3 regions of the Thermoanaerobacter uzonensis DSM 18761 genome follow, and region 1 is predicted to be linked to each of the others. Evidence: riboswitches for the same ligand, from Rfam matches in the RefSeq annotation. Region 1 holds a riboswitch; each other region holds the start of a gene.
The links. A riboswitch is a leader RNA that binds a small molecule or an ion and turns the genes downstream of it on or off. The one in region 1 is predicted to bind thiamine pyrophosphate.
Positions count from the first base shown of each region.

Region 1 (3,283 bases):
GCCACTACAGCATCCCCTGTAGGAAGTTCTCCAGCACCTTTTCCTACAAAAACATATTCACCAAAACTATCCCCTCTAAGTATGATAGCATTATTTACGTCGTTTATCCTTGACAAAATATTATTTTCTTCGACTAAAACTGGTTCCACTCCTGCAAAGATGCCATCTTTGACTTTTTTGCCCCAGGCAAATAATTTTATTTTATATCCCCACTTATTGATGTAATTTAAATCTTGAGTCGTGATTTCGTCTATTCCTTTTCTGGTTATAGAATTTACTGGCACGTTTATATTGAACACTTTCCTCATTAATATAGCAAGTTTATAAAGGGCATCAAAGCCTTTTACGTCATAATCGGGATTTGCTTCTGCATATCCTAATTGCTGGGCTTCTTTAAGTGCTTCTTTATAACTTCTGCCTTCAGTAGTCATTTTAGTGAGAATATAATTAGTAGTGCCATTTATTATACCGCCTACAAAATCTATTTCATCTGTAATTTTTAATCTATCAATTTGATGCAGTATAGGTATAGCCCCACCTACACTTGCCTCACATTTTAGAAATACTCTATTCTTTTCTGCTATTTCATTTAATTCTTCTCCATGCTTAGCTATCAATTCTTTATTTGCAGTGATTACATGCTTCCCTGAAGCCAAAGCCTCCTTCACATATTCGTAAGCTGGAGAAATGCCTCCTATTGCTTCAATGATTATTTTTATCTCTTTATCTTTCAAAATTTCTTCAGCATTTTGGGTAAGTAGTCCCTCTACTTTCACTTTCCTTGGCTTATTGAGATTTTTCACCAGTATCTTCTTTATCTCAGGATAAACCCCTGTGCTCTCCCTTATATGACCTCCTCTTGAAGTTATCAATTTATATACTCCTGTTCCTACTGTACCAAGTCCTAATAATCCGATTTTTATTTTCATGTCACACCTCCAAATAAATTTTTAGGCCCTCTTCTCAATGAGAAGAGGGCCTAATAATCCGCCACTCCTCTCATCTCTCAGGTTAGACACCCTAACCTGCAGGATTTGGCACCAGACGCATATAAATGCCGGTTGCCGGGTTTCATCGGGCCAGTCCCTCCACCACTCTTGATAAGAGGTTTGTGTGTAATATTTATATTCAATTTTACATGTTGTAATCTATGTTATCACTTTGAAACTGTAAAGTCAAGAACTTTTTTTGTACTCTTTCTTAAATTTTTTCTAAATTTTAATATACGCCGATTTTTTTTAGTGGTATAATAATATTCTAGAATATTTATACCCTATCGATTATAAAAATTTAATATTTGCCACATGGGGTGCCGGCATAAGCGGCTGAGAAAAAGGTGTTGCCTTTTAACCCATTGAACCTGTTAGGTTAGTACCTGCGTAGGGATGTGGTCATCCACCATGGCTATAATCCCCATGGTTTATTTATTTTTTAAGGAGGTTTTTATTATGACACAATTGGAATACGCCCTTTCAGGCATTGTCACAAAAGAGATGAAAACAGTCGCAGAGTATGAAGGAGTAGACGAAGAATTTATTTTAGAAGGAGTTAAAAAAGGAGAAATAGTAATACCATCAAACATTAACCACAAAAACCTCATTCCCAAAGGGATAGGAAGGGGTTTATCGACAAAAATAAATGCCAATATAGGAACCTCTGATGCATACACTGAAATTGACAAAGAAATTGAAAAATTAAATGTTGCTGTAAAAGCTGGAGCAGATGCGGTAATGGATTTAAGCACAGGAGGTGACATTAACCAATCTCGTAGAAAAATACTTGAAAATTCCCCTGTCCCTGTAGGAACTGTCCCCATGTATCAAGCAGCTGTAGAATCTATATCCAAATACGGTAGCATTGTAGCTATGCCTGAAGAATTCATTTTTGAAGTTATAGAAGAACAAGCAAAAGACGGGGTTGATTTTATTACAGTCCACTGTGGTCTAACATTTGAATCATTGAAAAAGCTTAAAGACAACGGCCGAGTGATGGATATAGTAAGCCGCGGTGGCTCCTTTACAATTGCTTGGATGCTCCATAACAACAAAGAAAATCCTTTGTATAAACATTTTGATAGACTCCTTGATATTGCTAAAAAATATGACATAACTCTAAGCTTAGGAGATGGACTGCGTCCAGGTTGTCTTGAAGATGCTACAGACGCAGCACAAATTCAAGAACTTATAATCCTTGGCGAATTGGTAAAGAAATCTCGAGAGGCAGGAGTTCAAGTTATGGTAGAAGGACCTGGGCATGTGCCAATTGACCAAATTGAAGCAAATGTAAAACTTCAAAAACAACTTTGTCACAACGCTCCTTTTTATGTGCTTGGTCCTATTGTGACTGATATAGCTCCTGGTTATGACCACATAACTTCTGCAATCGGAGGAGCAATTGCAGCAGCTTCTGGTGCTGATTTCCTTTGCTATGTTACACCCGCTGAACATCTCGGACTTCCAGACAAAGAAGATGTCAAAGAAGGCGTTATTGCAGCAAAAATAGCTGCCCATGCCGCAGATATCGCAAAAGGCGTAAAAGGTGCTAAAGAAAAAGATTTAACTATGGCTAAAGCCAGAAAAGCCTTAAACTGGAATGAGCAAATAAAGCTTTCTATAGACCCTGATAAAGCTTTTAAATATCGCGTCAATAAAAACATATCTACAGCCAAAACTTGCAGTATGTGCGGAAAATTCTGCGCTATGAAAATTGTCAGTGAGTACCTTGGAACTTCAGCTACGACCTGTTAATATCCTTTTGCCTTCCCCTTGATTTTCTTTACTAATTTCTGCTATAATAAAGGAAAATATCAAGGGGGTATTTTTTATGGAAAAGTGGCAATGCACAGTATGTGGGTACATCTATGATCCAGAAGAAGGAGACCCATCACAAGGAATTGAACCAGGAACTCCTTTTGAAGAATTGCCTGACGATTGGGTTTGTCCTGACTGCGGGGTAGGAAAAGATATGTTTGAAAAAATATGAGAGAGCGATTGCTCTCTTTTTTTATTGATTTTTAATAAGATTCATATTATTATAGTTGTATGAAATCACTATACTCAAACAAAGATATAATTAAACTGTGGAGGGCGTGTAAATTTAATGAGTGAAGGTTTTAGGAGGTTAACTCCTGAAGAAGCTTTAGAAATTATAAAAAAACAACAGCGAGGAAAATTAAAAATATTCTTAGGATATGCTCCTGGTGTTGGAAAAACTTATGCAATGCTCAATGAAGGCAACAGGCGTCTTAAAAGAGGTCAAGATGTAGTAATAGGTTATGTGGAAA
Region 1 is NZ_FQUR01000009.1:149,016-152,298, forward strand. It holds gene BUB32_RS05325 (homoserine dehydrogenase) at 1-929, opposite strand, end outside; SAM riboswitch class I at 997-1,107, opposite strand; TPP riboswitch at 1,296-1,403, shown strand; gene thiC (phosphomethylpyrimidine synthase ThiC) at 1,449-2,747, shown strand; gene rd (rubredoxin) at 2,824-2,982, shown strand; gene BUB32_RS05340 (universal stress protein) at 3,100-3,283, shown strand, end outside.

Region 2 (3,283 bases), on a different contig from region 1:
TTGTAGGGGGTGGTCTCATCGGATTCAAAGCAGCAGAAGGTCTTCACCATTTAGGGGTAGATGTAACAATAGTTGAACTTGCCGATAGAATTTTAAGTACAATTCTTGATGCAGAAGGAGCATCTTTGGTATCTCAAAGTCTTCAGAATGACGGCATAAAAATAATTACGGGAACAACGGTGGATAAAATCATAGGAGATGAATATGTTAAAGGGGTTTTGCTCAAAAATGGGCAGGAATTAGAAGCCGATAATCTTATTATCGCGATAGGTGTTGTGCCAAACGTTGATGTTGTAAAAAACACATCAATTTCTATAAACCGTGGTATTTTAGTAGATAACACTATGAAAACAAGCGTTGAAGATGTATATGCAGCAGGAGATGTAGCCGAAGGTTATGATATGCTTGTTGAGTCAAATAGGGTTGTGCCAATATGGCCAAATGGATACATGCAAGGGGAAATTGCAGGGCTTAACATGATTGGTATAAATAAAAGTTTTAAAGGAATTTTCCCTATGAACTCAATAGGTTATAAAAATACAAATATGATAACAGCTGGTATAACAAATCCACAGCAGCAGGAATTTGAGATTATCTCTAAAATTGATCATAACAGAAAGTATTATAAAAAATTTGTGGTAAAAGAAAATAGGTTAGTAGGATTTATATTAATTAATGATATTGATAGGGCTGGATTATTTACTGGGTTTATAAAAAACGAAACGGATATAACTCCATTTAAGAAGTATCTTTTAAATGATGATTTTGGATTCATATATTTGCCAAAAGAATTAAGAAAGGCAAAAATGCTTGACCTGGAGGTGGTATGATGAAAACCATAAATGCGTCAGGAATCTATTATAGAGACCTTAATGAAATAATTAAAGAGTTAGTTCGTGCTGGTGAAGATATAATTAATTTGAAAAATGTTAATGGTCAACGATATATAGGAGATAATCTATCTGGGACTACCAAAATAAATATCGAAGGTACACCTGGGAATGACATGGCAGCTTTTATGGATGGACTTACAATAGAAGTTTTTGGTAATGGACAGGATGCAATAGGAAATACAATGAACGATGGGAATATTATTATACATGGACATGCAGGTGATGTCGTTGGTTACGGGATGAGGGGTGGATCTATCTATATAAAAGATAATGTTGGTTATAGAGTTGGCATACACATGAAAGAATACAAAGATAAAGTTCCTGTAATAGTTATTGGAGGAAGTGCGGGAGACTTCTTTGGTGAATATATGGCAGGTGGATGCATGATTGTACTGAACTTAAAAAATGATGAAAATATAGTTGGAGAATATTGTGGTACAGGGATGCACGGAGGAGTTATATATTTGAGAGGAGATGTAGAAGACTATAAACTTGGGAAAGAGGTTATTAAGGAAAAGATAGATGACAAAGATTACGCGTTTATCCAAAAGTATGTTGAAAATTTTTGTCAATATTTTGATTATGATTTTCAAAAGATTATGAATCATTCTTTTGTCAAGTTGCATCCGATAGGCAAAAGGCCCTATGGAAATATGTATGCATAAAATTATTTTAATTCTTTTGGATTTGTGGTATAATTAGTTTAGACAATTTAGACAAAACTTAATATGACAAGTGCTAGGGGAGCCATAAATGGCTGAGAGGGGATTTGTTCCCGACCCTTTGAACCTGAACAGGGTAATGCCTGCGCAGGGAAGCACGTTTTACGAAGTTTGTAAAAAGTGCTCACCTGAACAGGTGAGCATAATTTATTATTTTGGAGGTGGTCATATGAAGTTAGTCCTTACTATTGCCGGTTCTGACTCTGGGGGAGGAGCAGGTATACAGGCAGATTTAAAGACTTTTTCAGCACATGGAGTATACGGCATGAGTGTCATTACTTCAATAACAGCGCAAAATACCATGGGGGTTTTAGGGATTGAGGATGTAAGTCCTGATATGGTGTATTTGCAGATGAAGGCAATTTTTGAGGATTTGTATCCCGATGCAGTGAAGATAGGCATGGTATCTAATGAAGACATTATTAAGATGATTGCAAAAGGATTAAAAGATTACAATGTAAAAAATGTTGTGCTGGACCCTGTCATGATTTCAAAGAGTGGAAGCTATTTATTGAAGCCGGAAGCAGTGGAGGCTTTGAAAAAGGAATTGATTTCTTTAAGCCTTGTAGTTACGCCAAATCTTATGGAGGCAGGAGAATTAATTGGAAAAGAAATTAAAAATATATCGGATATGAAGGAAGCGGCTAAGAAAATTCTAGATTTTGGGGCAAAAGCAGTAATTGTAAAAGGTGGACATCTTACAGGAGATGCTTTAGATGTGTTTTACGATGGAAAAGAGTTTTATGAAATTACATCAGAGAGGATTGATACTAAAAACACTCATGGTACAGGCTGTACATTTTCTTCAGCTATAGCTGCCAATATCGCTTTAGGCTATGATTTAGTTGAATCAATAAAAAGAGCGAAAGCATACATTACAGGGGCTATAAAACATTCATTGGCCATAGGGCATGGAGTAGGTCCCACCAACCATTTTTGGAATATAAAAATAAGGGAGGTGTGAGATATGGACTTAACCCTTTATGCTATAACGGATAGGTCTTACATAAAGGATATGGATATTGCTGACGCAGTAGAATTAGCAATAAAAGGCGGTGCAACAGTAATTCAACTGAGGGAAAAAGACATATCAAGTAGGGAATTTTATGAAATTGCTCTTAAAGTTAAAGAAGTGACAAAAAGAAATAAAATTCCTCTCATTATTAACGACAGAGTGGATATAGCTTTGGCGGTGGATGCAGATGGAGTTCACGTTGGACAGGAGGATTTGCCAGCAGATGTTGTAAGGAGAATGATAGGTCCTCATAAAATAGTAGGGGTATCAGCGAGGACAGTGGAAGAAGCTTTAAAAGCACAAAGGGATGGAGCGGATTATTTAGGGGTAGGTGCGGTGTTTAAGACTCCAACAAAGCCGGAAGCGGAAGCCATTGGAATAGAAGGGCTGAAAAAGATAAAAGAGACAGTCATTATTCCCGTAGTTGCAATAGGAGGTATAACGAAGGATAATGCTTATGAAGTCATGTTAAAGTCGGGAGTAGACGGGATATCTTCAGTTTCAGCTGTATTTTATGGGGATATAGAAAACAATACAAGAAAACTTTTGGAGGTTATAGCAAAAGCGATAAACGATAGGAGGAATTTGAAATGAAAAAAGAATTGTTGAAAATTTTAAGAGAGAAAAAGCCTTTAGTTCACCATATTACAAAT
Region 2 is NZ_FQUR01000007.1:264,971-268,253, forward strand. It holds gene BUB32_RS03025 (NAD(P)/FAD-dependent oxidoreductase) at 1-830, shown strand, start outside; gene BUB32_RS03030 (GltB/FmdC/FwdC-like GXGXG domain-containing protein) at 830-1,558, shown strand; TPP riboswitch at 1,624-1,726, shown strand; gene thiD (bifunctional hydroxymethylpyrimidine kinase/phosphomethylpyrimidine kinase) at 1,785-2,579, shown strand; gene thiE (thiamine phosphate synthase) at 2,583-3,224, shown strand; gene thiM (hydroxyethylthiazole kinase) at 3,221-3,283, shown strand, end outside.
Region 2: linked by a shared signal. The riboswitch ahead of thiD (bifunctional hydroxymethylpyrimidine kinase/phosphomethylpyrimidine kinase) and the one ahead of thiC (phosphomethylpyrimidine synthase ThiC) in region 1 are both predicted to bind thiamine pyrophosphate.

Region 3 (3,283 bases), on a different contig from region 1:
TAATGCAGTCCAATGTATATCCTTGAAATCCCTACAAGCATTGCCAGCGAAATAAAGAACACTGCAAGGCTTGGAAAAAACATCGAAAAAGTCATAGCAAGTGAAAAACTGGCAGTAGCATGACCTGAAGGAAAAGAATAATCTTTTAAAAGATGTTTAAAAGTGTTCGTATTAGTTAATACCATATAAGGCCTTGGTCTTGTATATTTTCTTTTTAAGAGCTGAACAAACAAATGGCTGCTTGTAAGCGCAGTTAAAGCTTCTAAAGCCGAGGCTTTTACATCGTTTTTTCCAAAAAAAATTAAAAATAAACAAGAAAATATTGTAAAAAAAGGACCGCCTATATGAGTTATTTTGGGCATTATTTTGTCCAATATATTACATTTTATCCTTTCGTTTATATAGAAAAAAATGTTTTTGTCTTTGTCAAGAAGCACTCTTTTTATTTGCATCTGCAAAATTTCCCTCCCTACAATTCCTCACGAATGCTTTTTATTGAAATATTTAAGTACAAATTCACACACTTTATTAACAGGATTTTTGTAAACAAATTTTTCTATTCTTTTTTTCATTGCCTTAAGTTTATCAAGGTCTTCAAACAACAATTCTCTTGATTTTAAATTTTATATTCTTTATATATTATCGTACTTTTCAAAAGCTTTTTCAACAGCCTTTGCTACTCTTTTATGGCATATTCCTATTTATCCACGGGCTTTCACATAACCTTTGATTAAATTATCTTATGATAACATTAAAAAAACATTATAAGGAAGTTAATTTTATGTTAAATTTTTTCTTACAAAATATTATACCATTAATTTTAGCTATCCATTGAAAAAAATAAAAAAGGGGAAATACCCCTTTAAGCAATTGCTTTCTTTTTAATTTCCTCGATAGCATTTCTAACTTGTGGAATTAATGAAACTGCAAAACATATTGCCACTTCTACACCTACTATACTTCCGTTAACTAGAAGTGAATAAACTATGGGACTCATTCCTTTTGGCGCATAGCTTGCAAAAAAGAATACTCCGGATAAAAAGTGAGAAAAAAATCGTCCAAATCCACCAACTAAAATTCCCAAACTCAGGTTTTTTCTAAAAAAGCCAGCAAGTCCTAAAGCACCAAAGGCCAACGGATAGTCGAGAAGTACTTGCACCCATTGGACTATAAATGGATCTTGAATAAGTTGTAAAAGTCCATACGCCATTCCTACAATCACACCAGGACCTGGTCCATAATAATAAGCAAAGATAAAAAGCGGCAACATGCTGGCAGGTGTAATAGAACCACCTTGAGGCCAGTGGTAAAATCTTATATAAGACAGCACGAAAGAAATAGCGATTGAAAGTGCTCCGTAGACAAGCATTTTTGTGTCAAATTTGACACTTCTTCGCATCAGATATAAGAGAAAAGCTGCCAATAAAATTGCCAATATAACCGATAACGTCACTGGCTTTATTTTGGCAAAATCAGAAAAAACACTTAAAAGGTAGGACATAAACAAAAACACCTCCATTTTTCAAGGAGGCTATGTTCGCTGAAAAAAATACCGCGAAATGCGGTATTTTTGAGCCGCATTCCCTACGGAGGCATTACCCTCATCAGGTTCCAAGGGTTTGGCATCAATGCCATCTCAGCCGTTAAAGCTCCCCCAGCGGACATAACCACCTATTTTGTTTTCACCTTTAATTTATCATTTTCTGTAATCTGTGTCAAGAATAATTATCAAATGCGGATGGTCAAGCTTTGTAGGTTGCTTATGTTTTGCACACACATCAAATGGTATTAACTTGCCATCTCTTCCTCTTTTTCAAACTGGCTGTTATAGAGGCTTGCATAAAAACCGCCTTTTTTAAGAAGTTCTTCATGGGTACCTTGCTCTACAATATCTCCATGGTTCATAACAAGTATCAAGTCAGCATCCCGTATTGTAGAAAGCCTATGAGCGATTATAAAGCTTGTGCGCCCTTTCATGAGATAATCCATCGCTTTTTGTATTTGTATTTCTGTAAGGGTATCTACAGAGCTTGTAGCCTCATCGAGTATGAGAATTTTTGGATCTTTCAAAATAGCTCTTGCTATAGTTAGTAACTGTTTTTGCCCTTGAGAAATATTTGTGGTCTCTTCATTTAATACCATGTTATAGCCCCCTGGCAATGTCCTTACAAAACTGTCAACATGAGCTGCCTTAGCAGCTTTTATAACTTCCTCATCAGTAGCATCAAGACGACCATATCTGATATTGTCCATAATAGTACCATTGTAAAGCCATGTATCCTGAAGCACCATGCCAAAAAGTGAACGCAAATCCTCCCTCGTAAAATCTCTTATATCATGGCCGTCAATCAAAATAGCTCCTTCATTCACATCGTAAAAGCGCATTAAAAGTTTCACTATAGTGGTTTTTCCAGCACCAGTAGGACCAACAATTGCAACTTTTTGTCCTGCCTTAATAGAAGCTGAAAAGTTATTTATCACCATTTTATCAGGTCTATATCCAAAACGAACATTTCTAAATTCAACATTGCCTTTTATATCTTCAACTTTTACAGGCTGTGGATTATCTGAAACTTCCTCTTCTTCCTCCAAAAACTCAAATACTCTTTCTGCACAGGCAGCAGTTTGTTGCAGTATATTGGAAATATTTGCAATCTGGGCAATAGGCTGTGTAAAAGATCGGATGTACTGTATAAATGCCTGAATATCCCCTACTTCTATTGCATTTTTTATGACCAACCAACTGCCCAAAACTGTAACCGCCACATAACCCAAGTTTCCTATTACATTCATAAGTGGCATCATAATGCCTGTTAAAAACTGTGACTTCCAAGCTGTTCCGTACAAAGTGTTATTTAATACGTCAAACTTTTCAATGCTCTTTTTCTCTCCATTAAAAGCCTTTACTATATTATGGCCTCCATACATTTCCTCTACATGACCATTTACATGCCCTAAATAATCCTGCTGCTCTCTAAAATACCTTTGTGAATGTTTGACAATAAAGGCAATTACCAAAGAAGATAAAGGAATTATCAAAAGCGCTACTAAAGTCATAAGCCAGTTTATGGTAAACATCATAATCAAAACGCCAACTACTGTCGTCACAGAAGTAATTATCTGAGTCAAGCTTTGATTGAGAGTCTGAGTAATTGTATCCACGTCATTTGTAATACGAGACAATATTTCCCCTTGATTTGTACTTTCAAAATATTTCAAAGGCAGGCGGTTAATTTTTTCAGAAATTTCTTTTCTAAACCTATAGGTAACTTTCATCGCAACC
Region 3 is NZ_FQUR01000011.1:91,559-94,841, reverse strand. It holds gene BUB32_RS07245 (phosphatase PAP2 family protein) at 1-452, opposite strand, end outside; gene thiT (energy-coupled thiamine transporter ThiT) at 863-1,501, opposite strand; TPP riboswitch at 1,564-1,666, opposite strand; gene BUB32_RS07235 (ABC transporter ATP-binding protein) at 1,789-3,283, opposite strand, start outside.
Region 3: linked by a shared signal. The riboswitch ahead of thiT (energy-coupled thiamine transporter ThiT) and the one ahead of thiC (phosphomethylpyrimidine synthase ThiC) in region 1 are both predicted to bind thiamine pyrophosphate.